DNA from 2 places in the Nostoc sp. DSM 114160 genome. Region 2 is predicted to be linked to the other one. Evidence: riboswitches for the same ligand, from Rfam matches in the RefSeq annotation. Region 2 holds a riboswitch; the other holds the start of a gene.
The links. A riboswitch is a leader RNA that binds a small molecule or an ion and turns the genes downstream of it on or off. The one in region 2 is predicted to bind cobalamin.
Positions count from the first base shown of each region.

Region 1: it holds a riboswitch for cobalamin, as region 2 does, so the genes downstream of both, cobG (precorrin-3B synthase) here and NSTCB13_RS03225 (energy-coupling factor ABC transporter permease) in region 2, are expected to answer to the same signal.

Region 1 covers NZ_JBPFGO010000003.1:188,773-196,585, reverse strand. The annotation lists gene NSTCB13_RS26015 (PHP domain-containing protein) at 1-434, shown strand, start outside; partial or broken gene NSTCB13_RS26010 (arsenical resistance protein ArsH) at 799-924, opposite strand; gene arsC (arsenate reductase, glutathione/glutaredoxin type) at 1,050-1,463, opposite strand; gene arsB (ACR3 family arsenite efflux transporter) at 1,495-2,559, opposite strand; gene NSTCB13_RS25995 (ArsR/SmtB family transcription factor) at 2,755-3,081, opposite strand; gene NSTCB13_RS25990 (precorrin-2 C(20)-methyltransferase) at 3,163-3,867, opposite strand; gene NSTCB13_RS25985 (precorrin-8X methylmutase) at 3,870-4,496, opposite strand; gene cobG (precorrin-3B synthase) at 4,545-6,140, opposite strand; adenosylcobalamin-variant (AdoCbl-variant) riboswitch at 6,127-6,210, opposite strand; partial or broken gene NSTCB13_RS25975 (LLM class flavin-dependent oxidoreductase) at 6,552-7,813, opposite strand, start outside.
Region 2 covers NZ_JBPFGO010000001.1:685,742-693,554, forward strand. The annotation lists gene NSTCB13_RS03215 (IS4 family transposase) at 1-226, shown strand, start outside; partial or broken gene NSTCB13_RS03220 (transposase domain-containing protein) at 758-973, opposite strand; cobalamin riboswitch at 1,114-1,253, shown strand; gene NSTCB13_RS03225 (energy-coupling factor ABC transporter permease) at 1,280-2,056, shown strand; gene NSTCB13_RS03230 (energy-coupling factor ABC transporter substrate-binding protein) at 2,043-2,345, shown strand; gene cbiQ (cobalt ECF transporter T component CbiQ) at 2,342-3,154, shown strand; gene NSTCB13_RS03240 (energy-coupling factor ABC transporter ATP-binding protein) at 3,129-3,959, shown strand; gene NSTCB13_RS03245 (hypothetical protein) at 4,138-4,377, opposite strand; partial or broken gene NSTCB13_RS03250 (chlorophyll a/b-binding protein) at 4,437-4,649, opposite strand; gene NSTCB13_RS03255 (hypothetical protein) at 4,720-4,926, shown strand; gene cbiM (cobalt transporter CbiM) at 4,975-5,727, shown strand; gene NSTCB13_RS03265 (PDGLE domain-containing protein) at 5,815-6,186, shown strand; gene cbiQ (cobalt ECF transporter T component CbiQ) at 6,209-6,988, shown strand; gene NSTCB13_RS03275 (energy-coupling factor ABC transporter ATP-binding protein) at 7,009-7,803, shown strand.

The sequences.
Region 1 (7,813 bases), on a different contig from region 2:
ATAATCCTCATGTAACCACTCCTCACCTGTGGAGTGGCGTGGAAATCAATGCCAGCCTTTTGAATATAGAAGTTCACATTTTGGCTTACGCTTTTGCCATAGAACACCCTAGTATGAAACCCTATCTGCAAAGAAGGCCGACTACAGGGCAAGAATATCAGGCAAGTAACGTGATTGCCGCTATTCATGAAGCTGGGGGATTGGCAGTTCTGGCTCATCCAGCTCGTTACAAGCGATCGCATTTTGACTTAATTCCAGCTGCGGCCCAAAAGGGCATCGATGGTGTGGAAACTTTCTACGCCTACAATAACCCTAACCCTTGGAAACCCAGCGTATTGGAATCAGAACAAGTGCAAAAGTTGGCTGATGAATACTTTCTTTTCAATACCTGTGGTACTGATAGCCACGGTTTGAGTCTGCTACAACGCTTGTAAAGATGAATCAATTTTTTTGAATCTCCTGGTTCAATCTGCCAGGAGATTATCTTTTTTTAGATGCTCAATAGTCAATTTGTTTTAAAGTTAACGTGAGTTCGATGAACCTCTCCCGGACAACTTCCCTCTCCCACGGGGGTCAAGGGAGGAGCAACGAAAAATTAGGGTTTTGGCTCTGCTCTCTGTGTCCAAGAGGGGTTGGGGGAGAGGTCAAAAAAGGGCTTGTCGAACTCACGTTAAAGTTAATTTCAAGAGACGCAATAGCAAAGTAAATTTGTAAAGTTATTCTCAGAAACAAGGCAGGAAGCAGAAGGGAAGAGGATTTGACTTGTTTCTTTGGTCCATAACGGAAGCGATCGCCTCCGTAAACAGCTTCTATCACATCGACAACGCGATCGCAGGAAAGCGAATCCTTCATAGTCCCGTCTTCATTAAACTCCTGATATGCTTTAGCCACTGACGATTGATTGGGGATCGCGAACATCCGCACTACAAATAATAGACCTCTTGGCATTTGTGCTTTTTGCACTCTTGGGGAAAAGGGTAAAGGTTAAAGGGAAAAGGGACTTTTGCAGAACCTTTTTCTTTTCCCGACTTATGCAAGAAGTCTAATATTTATCGAGCAGTTGTAAATTCTTTATTTACAGACTCAATTAATTGAGTGACCCGTTCTTTGATTTCATCGCGGACTCTCGGAAAAATTTCTGGTTGTTCTGCTGGATCGTCTAACTGCCAGTCTTCAAATACTTCCCGCACAACCCATTCAGGCGGCAAATTCACACCACAGCCACACAAAGAAATTACTACATCAAAGTCTTTCGCTTGGAAATCACTTAGGGGTTTAGAGTGTTGATCGGTAATGTCGATACCGATTTCTTTCATAGTTGCAATCGCTTCTGGTCTGACCTGACTTGCTTCTAACCCAGAGCTAATCACTGCAATCTTTCCCTTACCAAGAGTTTTAGCAAAACCTTCCGCCATTTGGGAACGGGCAGAATTCTTTTTGCAGACAAACATCACACGTTTCATGGTTCAACTCCTTTGAATAATTTGGCTAAATTTAAAAGCTTCTCGATTCAGATGGCAAAAAATAACGTTTTTCAAACCAGAAAGCCACATTAACCAGACCAATCAATACAGGCACTTCCACCAGAGGCCCGACGACGGCGGCAAAAGCAACACCCGAATTAATGCCAAATACTGCGATCGCAGTGGCGATCGCTAATTCAAAATTATTTCCTGCCGATGTAAAGGCGACACTTGCGGCTCTAGAATAGTCTGTTTTAACGCGCCTAGCCATGTAAAAGCTGACCAAAAACATGATGATGAAGTAGACGATCAACGGAATTGCAATCTTCACTACATCAAAGGGGATTTGAACAATCAAATTCCCTTTCAAGCTGAACATAACCACGATTGTAAATAATAAAGCAATCAGTGCGATGGGGCTGATTTTAGGCACAAATTCCTCGTGATACCACTGCTTACTTTTCACCTTTACTAAGAAGTAACGAGTGAAAAATCCAGCTAAAAACGGAATACCAAGATAGATAAACACACTTTGGGCAATCTCAGCAATACTGACATGAACAACACTACCTTGTAAGCCAAATAGTGGCGGCAGTACAGTAATGAAAAACCAGGCATAAGGACTATAAAAGATGACTTGAAAGATGCTGTTAAAGGCAACCAATCCAGCCGTGTACTCTGTATTAGCTCGTGCCAAGTCACTCCATACAACTACCATTGCAATACACCGGGCTAATCCAATCAAAATCAATCCCGTCATGTATTCTGGATAACTGTGTAAGAAGATAGCTGCCAGAGCAAACATCAAAATTGGCCCAACGATCCAATTCTGAATTAGTGAAACACCAAGAATTTTTCCGTTGCGAAATACATCGCCTAATTCTTCATACCGCACCTTGGCTAAGGGCGGATACATCATCAGAATTAACCCGATGGCGATCGGTATATTGGTTGCTTCCACCTGGAACTGATTGATAAAGGCTTCTACTCCAGGAAAGAAATAGCCTAGACCAACGCCGATCGCCATTGCTAAAAAAATCCACAAGGTTAGAAAGCGGTCAATAAAGGAGAGGCGTTTTGAAGTTTTTTTGTTCATTACAATTAACCCCATACATGAATGCAGGAGCTTTCAGCAGGAATTTCAGATTATTCAATCCAACATCCAAAATTGAAAATCTAAAATTCGTGAGTTATATCAAGAGTATATCTCCATCATTTCAAAAAAAATTGATTTATCAATGCCTATAAAACTAAAATTAAACAAAATATGACAAAAAAAATTGATGAATATTTAAGGTTCGCAGGGGGGACGAATAGGTAATATGGGGCTAAAACGGCGGAATTCTGCTAAATATAGCTCTAAGGCAGCAAACTGCGGTAGATTGAGGCTGTAGTAAATCCAGCGCCCTTCTTGACGAGCGCGAACTAAACCCGCTTCTTTCAGGGTTTTGAGGTGAAAAGACAGTTTAGATTGAGTGGTTCCCAGGTGGTCGCATAGGTCACAGACGCATAGTTCTTGAGAGCGCAGCAGTTCTAATACCTGAATCCGTAGAGGGTCAGACAGGGCATGAAAGCCAGCAGCGATCGTATCAGGAGTGAAGGTGCTATTAAAAGCCATCAACTTTTCTTGAAGTATTTCTTTATGGTAAAGTCTCAATCATCGGTTAAATAATACCTTAACTAAAAAGAAAAGGTCAGTCTATAGTCGATTCTTGGTGGGAATCACAATCATTGAGAAATAGGGTACCTCGGCTGGATCGACTTCATCTAGGGGGATGATGCGTTGCTGTGATGTTGATGCCCGCTCAATATATCTTGCCCGTGATGCTAGGCCTAATTTATGCAAGATATCTCGTACTTTGGTAAAGTGACGACCTAGTTTCATAATTGCGGCGGCGTCGGTCATCAGCAGATGTGTAGTCAGTTCTTCTGCTGGCAACGGGGCGGGTAAGACTGTGAGAATATCAGTATAGTATGTGAAAGGTACACCCAAGGCTACCGGACAAGCCATCAGCGAGGAAACTCCGGGGACAACTTCTGTTTCGTACTGGTCGCATAACCGCGTGAACACGTACATGAACGAACCATAGAAAAATGGATCGCCCTCGCATAATACTACAACATCTCGACCTGCTGCTAAATGGTCAGCGATTGGTTGAATTTCCTGGTCATAAATAGACTGGGCCTTTTCTGGTTCCAAAGCGCGGGGGAGGTGAAATAGTACTTCGATTTGATTGCCAGGAAGATACTGCGCCACGATCGCTCTAGCAATACTTTCTTTATCTGTGGCTGATTGATAGGCTACCACAGGAGCCGCACGTAATAGCCGCAGTGCTTTGATGGTCAATAGTTCGGGATCGCCTGGACCGATACCAATTCCATAAAGACGACCTTTGGGTTGCATATTCATTCTTCCTCCGTTGCCAGGGCGTTAACTGCTGCTGCCGCGATCGCACTTCCACCGCGCCGACCGTGTAAGGTTAAAAATGGTACATTTCTGCTATCTGCTGCCAGTGCGGCTTTTGATTCTGCTGCACCGACAAACCCCACTGGAAAGCCTAAGATAATTGCAGGTTTGGGCGCTCCTTCATCGAGCATTTCTAACAATCGGAACAGGGCTGTGGGCGCATTTCCAATTGCGATTACCGAGCCTTTTAGGTGCGATCGCCATAATTCAAGAGCTGCCGCCGACCTGGTAGTACCCATACGCTGGGCAAGTTCTGGTACTTCTGGCTCGTTGAGGGTACAGATAACTTGATTGTTTGCAGACAACCGCCGTCTGGTAACGCCATCGGCAACCATGCGGCAATCGCACAGTATTGGCGCTCCATTTGCCAGTGCTGCTCTTGCGGATTGTACTGCTGTTGGTGAATATCCCAAGTCAGTGACAATATCCGTCATCCCACAGGCATGAATTAGACGTACAGCAACTTTTGCTACATCGGGTGGCAACACATCTAAGTTCGCTTCTGACCGGATGATTGCAAAAGAATTACGGTAAATTTCGTTGGCATCTCGGATATAGTCGGGCATTCAATTTGGGATTTTAAATTTGGGATTAATATATAAAAATCAAAAGGCTTAGATTGCCGACTTCTCTAAAAAGTTGGGAATCTTTTTGTTCGCAATTGATTGAGGGATTATATTAAATAATTGCTGTAATTGTTCCAGTGCAAATCGATTAGCAAATTCTCCAAAGGACTCATTAGAATTTAAGCGTTGAATTTTATATACATATAGCATCCGCCCTATTAATGCAGGTAGTTCGGCAAAAGTTACATATTGATATAGTTCGCGTCCGAATTTCTGATTGCTGTCACCAACATAAACGTGATAGCCTTCCACAGTTCTATTTTCAGCCTCAATGGTGACGCCGAGGAGAGTAATATCACTTTTGCTGTGCTGGGCACAAGATTTTTCGCAGCCAGTGAAGTGGATATTAACTGGGTAATCGAGAGTAACGCGAGTTTTAAGATACTCTGCCAATGCCAACGCATGACTTTTAGTGTCAGTGGCAGAAGCAGCGCAACCTTTTTTTCCCGAACAGGCAACTAATCCACCCTTGATGTTGTTTGCAGAGGAATCTAATTCTAATAAAGCAATTTCACTTTGGACATCAGCAACCCATTGCTGAGGAATATCTGTAAGGAGCAAATTTTGCCAAGGGGTTAGCCTAAGAGTTCCACTACCGTATTTTGCCGCTAAATCTGCTAAACCCCGCATCTGTCTACTTTCCAATCGACCAAGGGGCAAGACGACACCAATGTAAAATAAGCCTTGCTGACGTTGGGGATGAATGCCAATATGCTGATATTTCTCCCCCTTCCCTTGTAGGGAAGGGGGTTGGGGGGTTAGGTCTTTTCTGATTTCAGTGTACAAAAGAGAAAAAGGTAAACGCTGCTCAACTTCTTGGAGATAATTTTCACAACCCAAAGTATTCAATAACTCTCTCAAACGTGGCCGGCGCTTACTCGTAGTATGACTATAAGCTAGATAGACATCTGCCAAAGCTGCTAAGACGGGCAAACATTTTTCTGGTGGTAGTAAAATTCCTGTATCGCTGGGGGGTTGACCCTTCTCACCAACACTGAGAGAGAGCCGAAAATAAACATTATCGTTAAGTAAGACAGCTGCAAAGGCGATATCATTCAAGCGATCGCCCACCTGAATTATCCCACCACCATCAAAGCAAACGCTAAATTTGGCCGACAGTCTCGAAAGCGCCGGATGTGCAGCAATATAATCATCCCAACCTTGAACAAAAGGGCGAGTATCGATTAATTCCTGGGGGTCGATACCAGCAGTTGGACTGGTCATAATATTGCGGATTTGGTCTACAACAGTATTGTCAGAACCCAATCCCATATTTTGGAGGTATTTCAGAACCTCAGCATTTATCCCCGTGCGGATTTCACGGACTTGCAGGTTAGCTCGATTAGTCACATCTAGATAGCCGCCACCGTACTGTTCTGCTATATCTGCGATCGCACGGCACTGCTGACTAGTAATAATTCCACCTGGTATTCTAACGCGAGATAATATCCCATCTGCGGCAGGAGTAGCATAAAACAAGCCGGGACAAGTGGCAAATCCAGAAACCAATTTTAGAACTCCTTCCCCGTGCAACGCAGGGAGTAGACGGTGAGTGTGTCTTGAGGACATCCTGAGAGTTGGCATTCTGACTTGGGTCATCCCATCACAGCTGCGGCACAGTCCCGGAATTTCACCGGAGTTTCCCAACTCTCAGCTTTAGTAATTTAGACTTTGTTGAGGTTATAGATATCAACCAGACATCATCCAGATAATCATTTTACATTACTATGGCGATAAATTTTAACTGAGCTTATCCACTACCGATCGCAAGATATAGTTCTTGAAGCTAATCTATAAATTGAATTTAGTCATGGCTCAGGCAGGAATGCTTGCAATACGGTTCGGTTAAAGGGGAAAGGGGAAAGGGGAATAAAAAACCTTTAACCGCAAACCCATTTCCCTTTTCCCCAAAGCTAATTCTGAGTTCAAAATGCTTATCCTAACTGTATTGGGAATGCTTGAGCCTTTTTGCTGAAAAACTTGCTTTAGAAAAAGTTAGGCGATCGCCGCTTCACGAGTAGCAACTTTGCTAAACTGATTTACTGGACGAGGTAAACCAAGATTTTCGCGCAGGGTTCGTGCTTCATACTCTGTACGGAACAGACCGCGACGTTGCAATTCAGGAATTACCAAGTCTACAAACTCATCCAATCCTCCCGGCAACCAGGGCGGCATAATATTAAAGCCATCTGCCCCGCCATTGACAAACCAATCTTCTAGCTGATCGGCAATTTGTTCTGGTGTGCCTAGAATCTGACGATGCCCACGCGCTCCAGCTATCGACAAATACAGTTGTCGAATCGTGAAATTTTCTCTCTTAGCTAGGTCAATCAGAAGTTGCTGACGGCTTTTACCCCCGTTAGTCTCTGGTAGCTCTGGCAACGGCCCGTCCAATGGATAGCCGGATAGGTCAAATCCACCGATCATTGAGCCAAGCAAATTTAAGCCGACCACCGGATCGATCAACTCCTGAATTCGATCGAATTTGTCCTTAGCTTCTTGCTCAGTTTTGCCGATAACTGGGAATACACCTGGCATAATCTTAAGATGCTCAGGTGAGCGCCCGTATTCAGCCAGTCTCCCCTTCACATCTTGATAAAAAGCCTGAGCTTCTGCCAAGGGTCTGCTGGGCAGTGAAAATTACCTCCGCCGTTTGTGCAGCCAGATTCTTACCATCCTCGGAAGACCCAGCTTGAATAATCACCGGATAACCCTGGATAGGACGCGCCACATTTAGGGGACCGCGTACTGAAAAATGTTCGCCTTTGTGGTTGGGAACGTGCAGTTTATTTGGATCGAAGTAAATACCCGATTCCTTATCATGTAAGAAGGCGTCGTCCTCCCAACTATCCCAGAGTTTCGTGACTACATCCACAAACTCTTTCGCACGCTGATAACGTAGGGTATGTTCCATGTGCTTTTCCCGATTGAAGTTCAGCGCTTCAGCTTCAGTAGCAGAAGTTACAAGATTCCAACCTGCACGGCCACCGCTAAGATAATCTAATGATGCAAACTTGCGGGCGAGGTGATAAGGCTCGTTGTATGTAGTCGATACTGTCGCTGTCAAACCAATGTTTTCCGTTACTACAGATAAAGCCGACAACAGGGTGAGAGGTTCAAAGTGGACGAGTTTGCCATTTCGGCTCAAAAGGTCGGCGCTTTGATTGCGGTCGCGCACAGCCACACCGTCGGCAAAGAAAATCATGTCAAATTTGCCGCGTTCTGCCGTCTGTGCCAGCTTTTTATAATGCTGAAAG
Region 2 (7,813 bases):
GCAAGGTACTCGCCACCATTTAATTAACTTTATTCCCTCTCTTATAGCAGCAACTTCTCAAAAACGGCACCAAATTTATCGCACTTTACTCAAAGTTATTGCTCACAAGGCTGTTCCTGACCGCCCAGCTAGAAATCAACCACGAGTCCGTAAACGTCGCCCCAAAGCCTACCCCTTAATGACCAAACCCCGGCATGAATTACGCAAACAATTGCAAACTGCTTAATTGATAAGCGTTTCCGCTTTTCTTAGTGCCATTCGATTATTAACTATGGGGGGTGTCTATTACCTGACTATGAAATAAGATATCTGGAGCTGAAGCTCCTTATATAGTTGGCTTTCCATAGGGACTCATAAGCCTGGGGTCGTTGGTTCAACTCCGACCTGAGCCATTTTAAAAGTAAAATAATATAAGCGTTTCAGCTTCTAGGCATTTGTAGTACTAAGGAGCTGAATTGCTCTATAAGCCTCTTTTGACTATCAAATGACTATGCTCATTCAACAGCGTGATAGTCATGAAAGTTGGAATTGAAGCCCTGAAAGGTCGTTTAATATCATATCCGGTTGAAGACTTATCATTTAGAGGGCAGTTCTTGCTGGGAGCAGGGGGAAAGAAACTTTTGGTATTTTTGCACAGATCCGGTAATCATAAGTGATTAGCCAGACATGATATAAGATTAAGATTTACTATAGTTTGATTATTAATACTATTCAGAAATATTTATCTTTACATTTAGCTGACACTCCTGAAAATAGGTACATCCCGCATTGAATCTCTCGACCACAGGCTTATTGCTATTATCAGGCAAACTACCAGTTGTGCTGGTAACGAGCGATGACGTTCCTCTTCGACCTTAGTTTTAGCGTAGACGCTCTTAGCGGCTTGCCGAAGGCATCGCTTCTTCGATGAAGTTGCTGGAATAGCCATCTCTATTGCTTTGAATATCTCAGTATTTTGTATCTTGTAATACATTAATGAGAATACTTTCAGATACACCGTACTTGATTTCCATTTTTGGAAACAATACCTAATTTACAACTGTTTGAGCCTTAACTGAACCGTATTGCGGCAGCTGTATTAAGAAAAAATCGCTGTTCAAAATTGGTAATAGTGATATAGTTACTCCAATCGGTTCTGATGGGGAGCAGCCATCGGACGCAAGGGGGAAAGTCTGGTGAAAATCCAGCACTGTCCCGCAACTGTGAACCTAAAATAGGTGAGTCAGGATGCCCGCCGGTTAGAATCAATTCGTTTACATAAATCTGCGAGGTACAGGTTATGAAAAGAAAACAGGCGTTAGTCAGTCTAAGCCTGATGGGAGTTATTAGTTTTTATCTAGTAGTTGGTTTACCCAAGCCCGCCTACGCCATGCACATTATGGAAGGTTTTTTACCAGTGCAGTGGGCGATTTTTTGGTGGATTGTGGCATTACCATTTTTTTTATTAGGATTGCGTAGTCTGACTCGCATTACCCAAGCTAACCCACAGCTAAAACTGCTACTAGGCCTGGCCGGTGCTTTCACTTTCGTGCTGTCAGCATTAAAAATCCCTTCCGTCACGGGTAGCTGTTCTCATCCTACAGGGACGGGGTTAGGTGCGGTGCTGTTTGGCCCCCTCACTATGACGGTTTTGGGTAGTTTAGTATTGTTGTTTCAAGCTTTGTTACTAGCGCATGGCGGCTTGACTACGCTAGGTGCAAATGCTTTTTCGATGGCGATCGCCGGGCCATTTGCCGCTTACTGGATATATAATCTGACAATCAAGTTGGGTGGTAAACAAAAAATTGCCATATTTCTAGCGGCTGCGATCGCAGATTTACTCACTTACGTTATCACTTCTATCCAACTCGCCTTAGCTTTTCCTGCACCTATTGGTGGGTTTCTCGCTTCATTTACCAAGTTCGCCGGGATTTTTGCCATAACTCAAGTCCCTTTAGCAATTAGTGAAGGGTTGCTAACTGTATTGGTGTGGAACTGGCTGCAATCTTATAATCCTCAAGAGTTGGAATTGCTGAAATTAATCAAACGGGAACCCCAAAGAAATGAATCAGTCTAAAAAAGGGTTGAGTAACTGGCTGTTGGTAGTAGCTGTATTAGCTTTAGCAGTTGTACCGTTAATATTTGTCCGTGGTGGCGAATTTACAGGTTCCGATGACAAAGCCGAAAAAGCAATTACTGAAATCCAACCTGGATATAAACCCTGGTTTAAATCATTTTTTGAACCAGCTAGTGGGGAAATAGAAAGTTTATTATTTGCTTCACAAGCAGCTTTAGGTGCTGGAGTAGTCGGTTATGCAATTGGGTTGTATAAAGGACGTTCCCAACAACAAAAACGTGAAGAATGAGCCTGCAAATAGACACTTTAGCTTATACCAATAGACTCCGGAGATTGCCACCAGAACATAAACTAATTTTTGCATTTACTACTCTTGCTATTTCCCTTGCCAGCCATCCGCTAGTACAAATTTTAATCATAGTTTGGATGAGTATTTGGACAGTAATTTATGCAAGAATTCCGGCTGGAGTTTATTTTCGGTTGTTAACGTTCACCATAGTTTTTTGTTTGACGAGTTTACCAGCCCTGATGGTAAATGGAGTTGCCATTCCTGATTTACAAAGCGTCAAATTAGATTCGTGGTATGGATTGACTCTCGGACACTTCTATATTTATATCAGCCATAGTGGCAGTATCCAAGCATTGGGACTTTTAACCAGAGCATTAGCCTCTGTTTCTTGCTTATATTTTCTCATGTTGACCGTCCCTTTCATAGAGATATTACAAACTCTGCGTTACTTACGATTCCCAGTGCTGTTAACCGATTTATTATTGCTAATGTATCGGTTTATTTTCATCCTGCTGAACACAGCCAATGAATTATGGACAGCACAAAATTCCCGTGGTGGCTACCGAACTTGGCGTAGTGGAATGAAAAGTTTAGCACTACTAATCGGACAACTATTACAGCGAACCTTAGAACGATATAGTCAGTTCTCTCTGGGACTGGAAGCACGAGGTTTTGTTGGTGAATTTCGAGTTTGGCATCAGAGTCGCTATCGTCCTCAATTACGGTATATTATCGAAGCGATTTTCGGCTGTGTAGTATTAATAGGATTGGACTTTTGGCGGAATGCAGGAATATTTACTTCAATTTGAGCAGGTATATTATACTTATCCTGGCGCACAACAATCAGCTTTGAATGGTGTAACATTGAACATTCCATTAGGTAAAAGATGTGCGTTAATTGGTCAGAATGGTTGTGGTAAAACAACATTATTTTTACTAGCTAATGGTCTATATAAACCTGATTCTGGAATTGTTCGGTGGCGTGGTGAACCGTTAAGTTATAATCGGAATTATCTGGCTAAATTAAGGCAAAATGTCGGGTTAGTATTTCAAGATCCAGAACAACAATTAGTAGCTTCTACTGTTGAAGAAGATATATCTTACGGTTTGTGTAATTTGGGTTTACCAGTATCGGAAATTCAACAGCGAGTAGAGCAAACATTAGTTGAATTTGGACTAACTATTTTAGCCCAAAGACCAGTACATCATCTGAGTTTGGGACAAAAAAAGCGAGTTTCTATTGCAGATGTGATGGTACTACAACCAGAACTATTAGTGCTGGATGAGCCTACTGCCTATTTAGATGTCAAACATACTCGTAATTTGATAGCAACTCTGAAAAAAATTCATCAAGATGGCACTACTTTAATAATGGCAACTCATGATTTAGATTTAGTCTATCGGTGGGCGGATTGGATTTTTGTTATGGATAAAGGGCGACTGATTTTAGAAGGCAAACCCCAAGATATATTTAGCCAGCGTACACTTTTAGAAGAGTTAGAGTTGGGCATACCATTGATATATGAGATGTTATTTAATGGGTTATCTGCTGAGTCAGGAGTAGTTAGAGAACGAGTGCAACAACGAATAGTAGAATTATTTCGCAATTTTTAATAATTTTACAGTTAGAAAATTTCAATAATGAAAGACAATGCTTCTATCAGGACTTAAATCTTTTTGAAGCAGAAACAAGCCTCAAACTCAGACATCACTATATATTTAAAAGAAGTCTTGGTTTTGTTTACCAAGACTTCAAGCGAATTTATTCGATTGAACACGCTTATACAATTGCTTATCCCAAATTGCTGAAGAAAGTTCCCCAAAGGATTCCTGTTACTCCTACAGCAATTAAAAGGTTAGTAAAAAACTTGCCTAATTCAATTTCTTGTCCAAGTGCTTTGTCATCTTGACCTGCGGTGAAAAACAATGACCAAGCTTGGTTAAGATTGATTTTCTCAAAGTTGGTGAAATCAGGTCGGAAAACAACGGGGCCAATCAAATCTTGTTTAGGGAAATCAAAATCAGTTCTCATAACTCTCCTTTAATTTTCTATGGGTTGATTGAATGTAATTTTTGAATAGTCGAAATTATTTACAAGCTTGTCAGCCATCCAATCAGGCCGTGTCCGGTGATTACTTCCACAGCGATAAGTGAGACGAAGCCAATCATTGCCAGACGACCATTGAGTTTTTCAGCATACTCGGTAAAGCCAACTCTTGGAGTTTGGTCTACATAAACTTTTGGTTCAACTGCAAAGTTGTTGAGTTAACCGAGTTCGTTGATGGTGAAGCCTTTGCTAGTCATGTTTTTTTCCTTTGCTGGTTTATGTAACTAAATATAACTATATGTGAATATTTTTTGCAAATACTTGACAATGCAAATAAGTGCGGTAAACCGTACTAAATCAGATCGTAGATACCGTATCTGTGAAAAGAAAGCAATTATTGCTTGTGTGCAAGCATCATTTTTTCGTGTTGCTGCCATTACTTTGATGGCGCAAGCGTCCGCCGTAGGCGATCGCACTACAAATTTTATGCCCCCCTACCGGATTGAAGTTTATACAAAATACATGGTCTACTAAAAAACTAGACCCTTAAATAATCTGGCTGCAAAGAACACTTCTTAAATTATGAACATAGTAGCGTTCGCGGGTATTTCGTCCTTCGGCTGGCTGTACTGGATAATACAGCCGCATTTAGCGATGCACATTCCCGATGGCTTTTTGAATCTACCTGTTATCCTTGTCACCTGGATAATTGCTATCGGTTTGATTGCACTAGCTATAAGGCAAGCACAGGCAGAATACCAAGAACGAGCCGTACCTTTAATGGGAGTTTGTGCAGCTTTTATTTTTGCAGCCCAAATGATTAATTTCCCGATTCCTGGAGGTACGTCTGGACACCTTTTGGGTGGAACGCTGGCAGGAGCTTTACTAGGGCCCTGGGCAGGTTCGCTAGTGATGGTTGCAGTGTTCATTGTGCAGGGTGTTCTGTTTCAAGATGGTGGACTGACCGTGTTAGGAGCCAACATCTTTAACATGGGATTAATTGGTACGTTTGGCGGTTACTATCTCTATCGCACAGTGAGATTTGCTATTGGACGCGATCGCTTATCTGGATTAGTTATTGGCGCGGCGATCGCCGCCTGGACAAGCGTAGTCGTAGCCTCAATTATATGTGCCTTGGAACTTGCAATTTCTGGGACAGTTCCTCTAGCGGTAGCTTTCACAGCAATGGCTTCTTGGCACGTTCTAATTGGTATTGGCGAGGCAGTGATTACTGTAGTAGCACTCAGTTTCATTTGGCGGACTCGACCTGAATTACTTTACGACCCGCCCCGCAAGACGAAAGTATCAACCTCTCGTCCTCTGTCTCGGTATTAAAGTAATTCGTAATTCGTAATTATTTTTTGTAAAGGGATTTAGACCCGTTATCGATAGTTAAATCGAATGAATCAGGAGTGAATGCTTATGAGTAGCAACATCTCGCGATCGCGTAACCGTGCTTTTGTCATCGCTGGCTTAGGTATTGCCCTGCTGATTGCAATTTTCCTTTCGCCGCTAGCTAGCAAAAACCCAGATGGGTTAGATAGAGTTTCACAAGACCTGAAGTTTGATAGCAAGGCACATGAAGATACGCCAGCTCGTAAGTTACCCTTTTACGGCATATTTGATGAGTATGCTCTCAGAGGTGTACCAGAGGCGATCGCCACTCCCTTAGCTGGTTTAGTTGGAACACTAGTAACTTTTGGCTTGGCTTGGGGTATTGGCAAACTAGTCGTGCGTGGTTCAACTTCACCTTCCACACATGATGGCTATTCCGACTCAGATGCAGCAGATTAAATACAAATAGGAACTTAACATCATGCTGTTGCACATTGGAGCATTTGTGCTGGATATCGATAGCAAGCAGGCTACTGTTTGGCACAAACTTGCTCCCCGTACCCGGATATTATGTACATTGTTGTTCGTGTTCGCCACTGTCTTAACACCAGATGGCCACTGGTGGACTTGGACTATTTATGGATTAGCTTTAGTCTGCCTGCTATTACTGAGTCGAGTCACCTTAGCAGTACTACTGAAACGGTTGGCAGTAGAGTTCACATTTATTGGTGTAGTTCTCCTGGGGACTTTATTTCGAGGTGGTGGCGAAGTTTTATGGTCTTGGGGGCCATTACAGATTACGACAGTGGGGCTAACTGTTTTGGGTAGTGTAACGCTTAAGGCATTGCTATCGCTATTGATACTAAATTTACTCACGTTAACAACTTCAGTAACAGCACTACTTCATGCCCTGCTGGAACTGAAAACCCCACCGCTACTAGTAGCAATTCTGGCATCTATGTATCGCTATATCAGCGTATTAATAGGTGAGTTTAACGCGATGCGTCGAGCAGCCGAGTCCCGAAACCTGATGAACAGCAATCGCTCGATACGTTTAATTGTTGGCAACACGATCGGAGCGTTGTTTATCCGCACTTATGACCGGGGAAATTTAGTTTATCAGGCGATGCTATCACGAGGTTATCAAGGAGTCCCACCGATGATAGAAAAAGTCTCGTCAGGAGGACGAAATGACATTGTGGCTTTGAGTTTGACTATAGTTTTAGCATTATTGGGTCAGGCTATTTACTGGCGGAAATAATATTTGTTTAGATTGTTTTAATGCATCATAATCCAATATCAATTCAAAATCTTAGCTATACCTATCCTGATGGAACTCAGGCTTTGAGAGATATTAATCTGTCCATCAAAGCAACTGAGCGAGTAGCATTAATTGGAGCCAATGGTTCAGGAAAATCTACGTTGCTGTTACATCTGAATGGCATTCTCATGCCTCAATCGGGACAGGTAACGATTGGAGAATGGCCTTTAAATGTTGAGAATTTGCGAAACATTCGGAATTTTGTCGGGTTGGTGTTCCAGAATCCCGATCATCAGTTATTCATGACAACAGTCTGGGAAGATGTTGCTTTTGGCCCAATGAATATGGGCGTACAAGGTGAGGAATTACAACAGCGAGTTCTTCATGCAATGGCAGCAGTTGATATCGATCCCCAATGGTATGGACAACGCTACACAGGTAATTTATCTGGAGGTGAAAAAAAACGGATTGCGATCGCTGGTGTCTTAGCCATGAATCCACAAATATTAGTATTTGATGAACCCTCAGCTCAGTTAGATCCTCGTTCTCGCCGTCAATTAATCGAACTGCTGCACAGTTTACCTCTAACACAACTGATTGCAACTCACGATTTAGATTTAGCTTTGGATTTGTGCGATCGCACAGTTGTTCTCAGTCAAGGTCAAGTTGTATACGATGGTGCAACTGAGCAGGTAATGAGCAATCCAGAGTTCTTGGCTAGGCACGCTTTAGAGTCACCATTATGCTATAGCCGCCCTTATTGTCAGCTGGAACACGCACCTGTTAGTCCATCTCGGTATGGTGAATTTGTTTGATTCAATCACA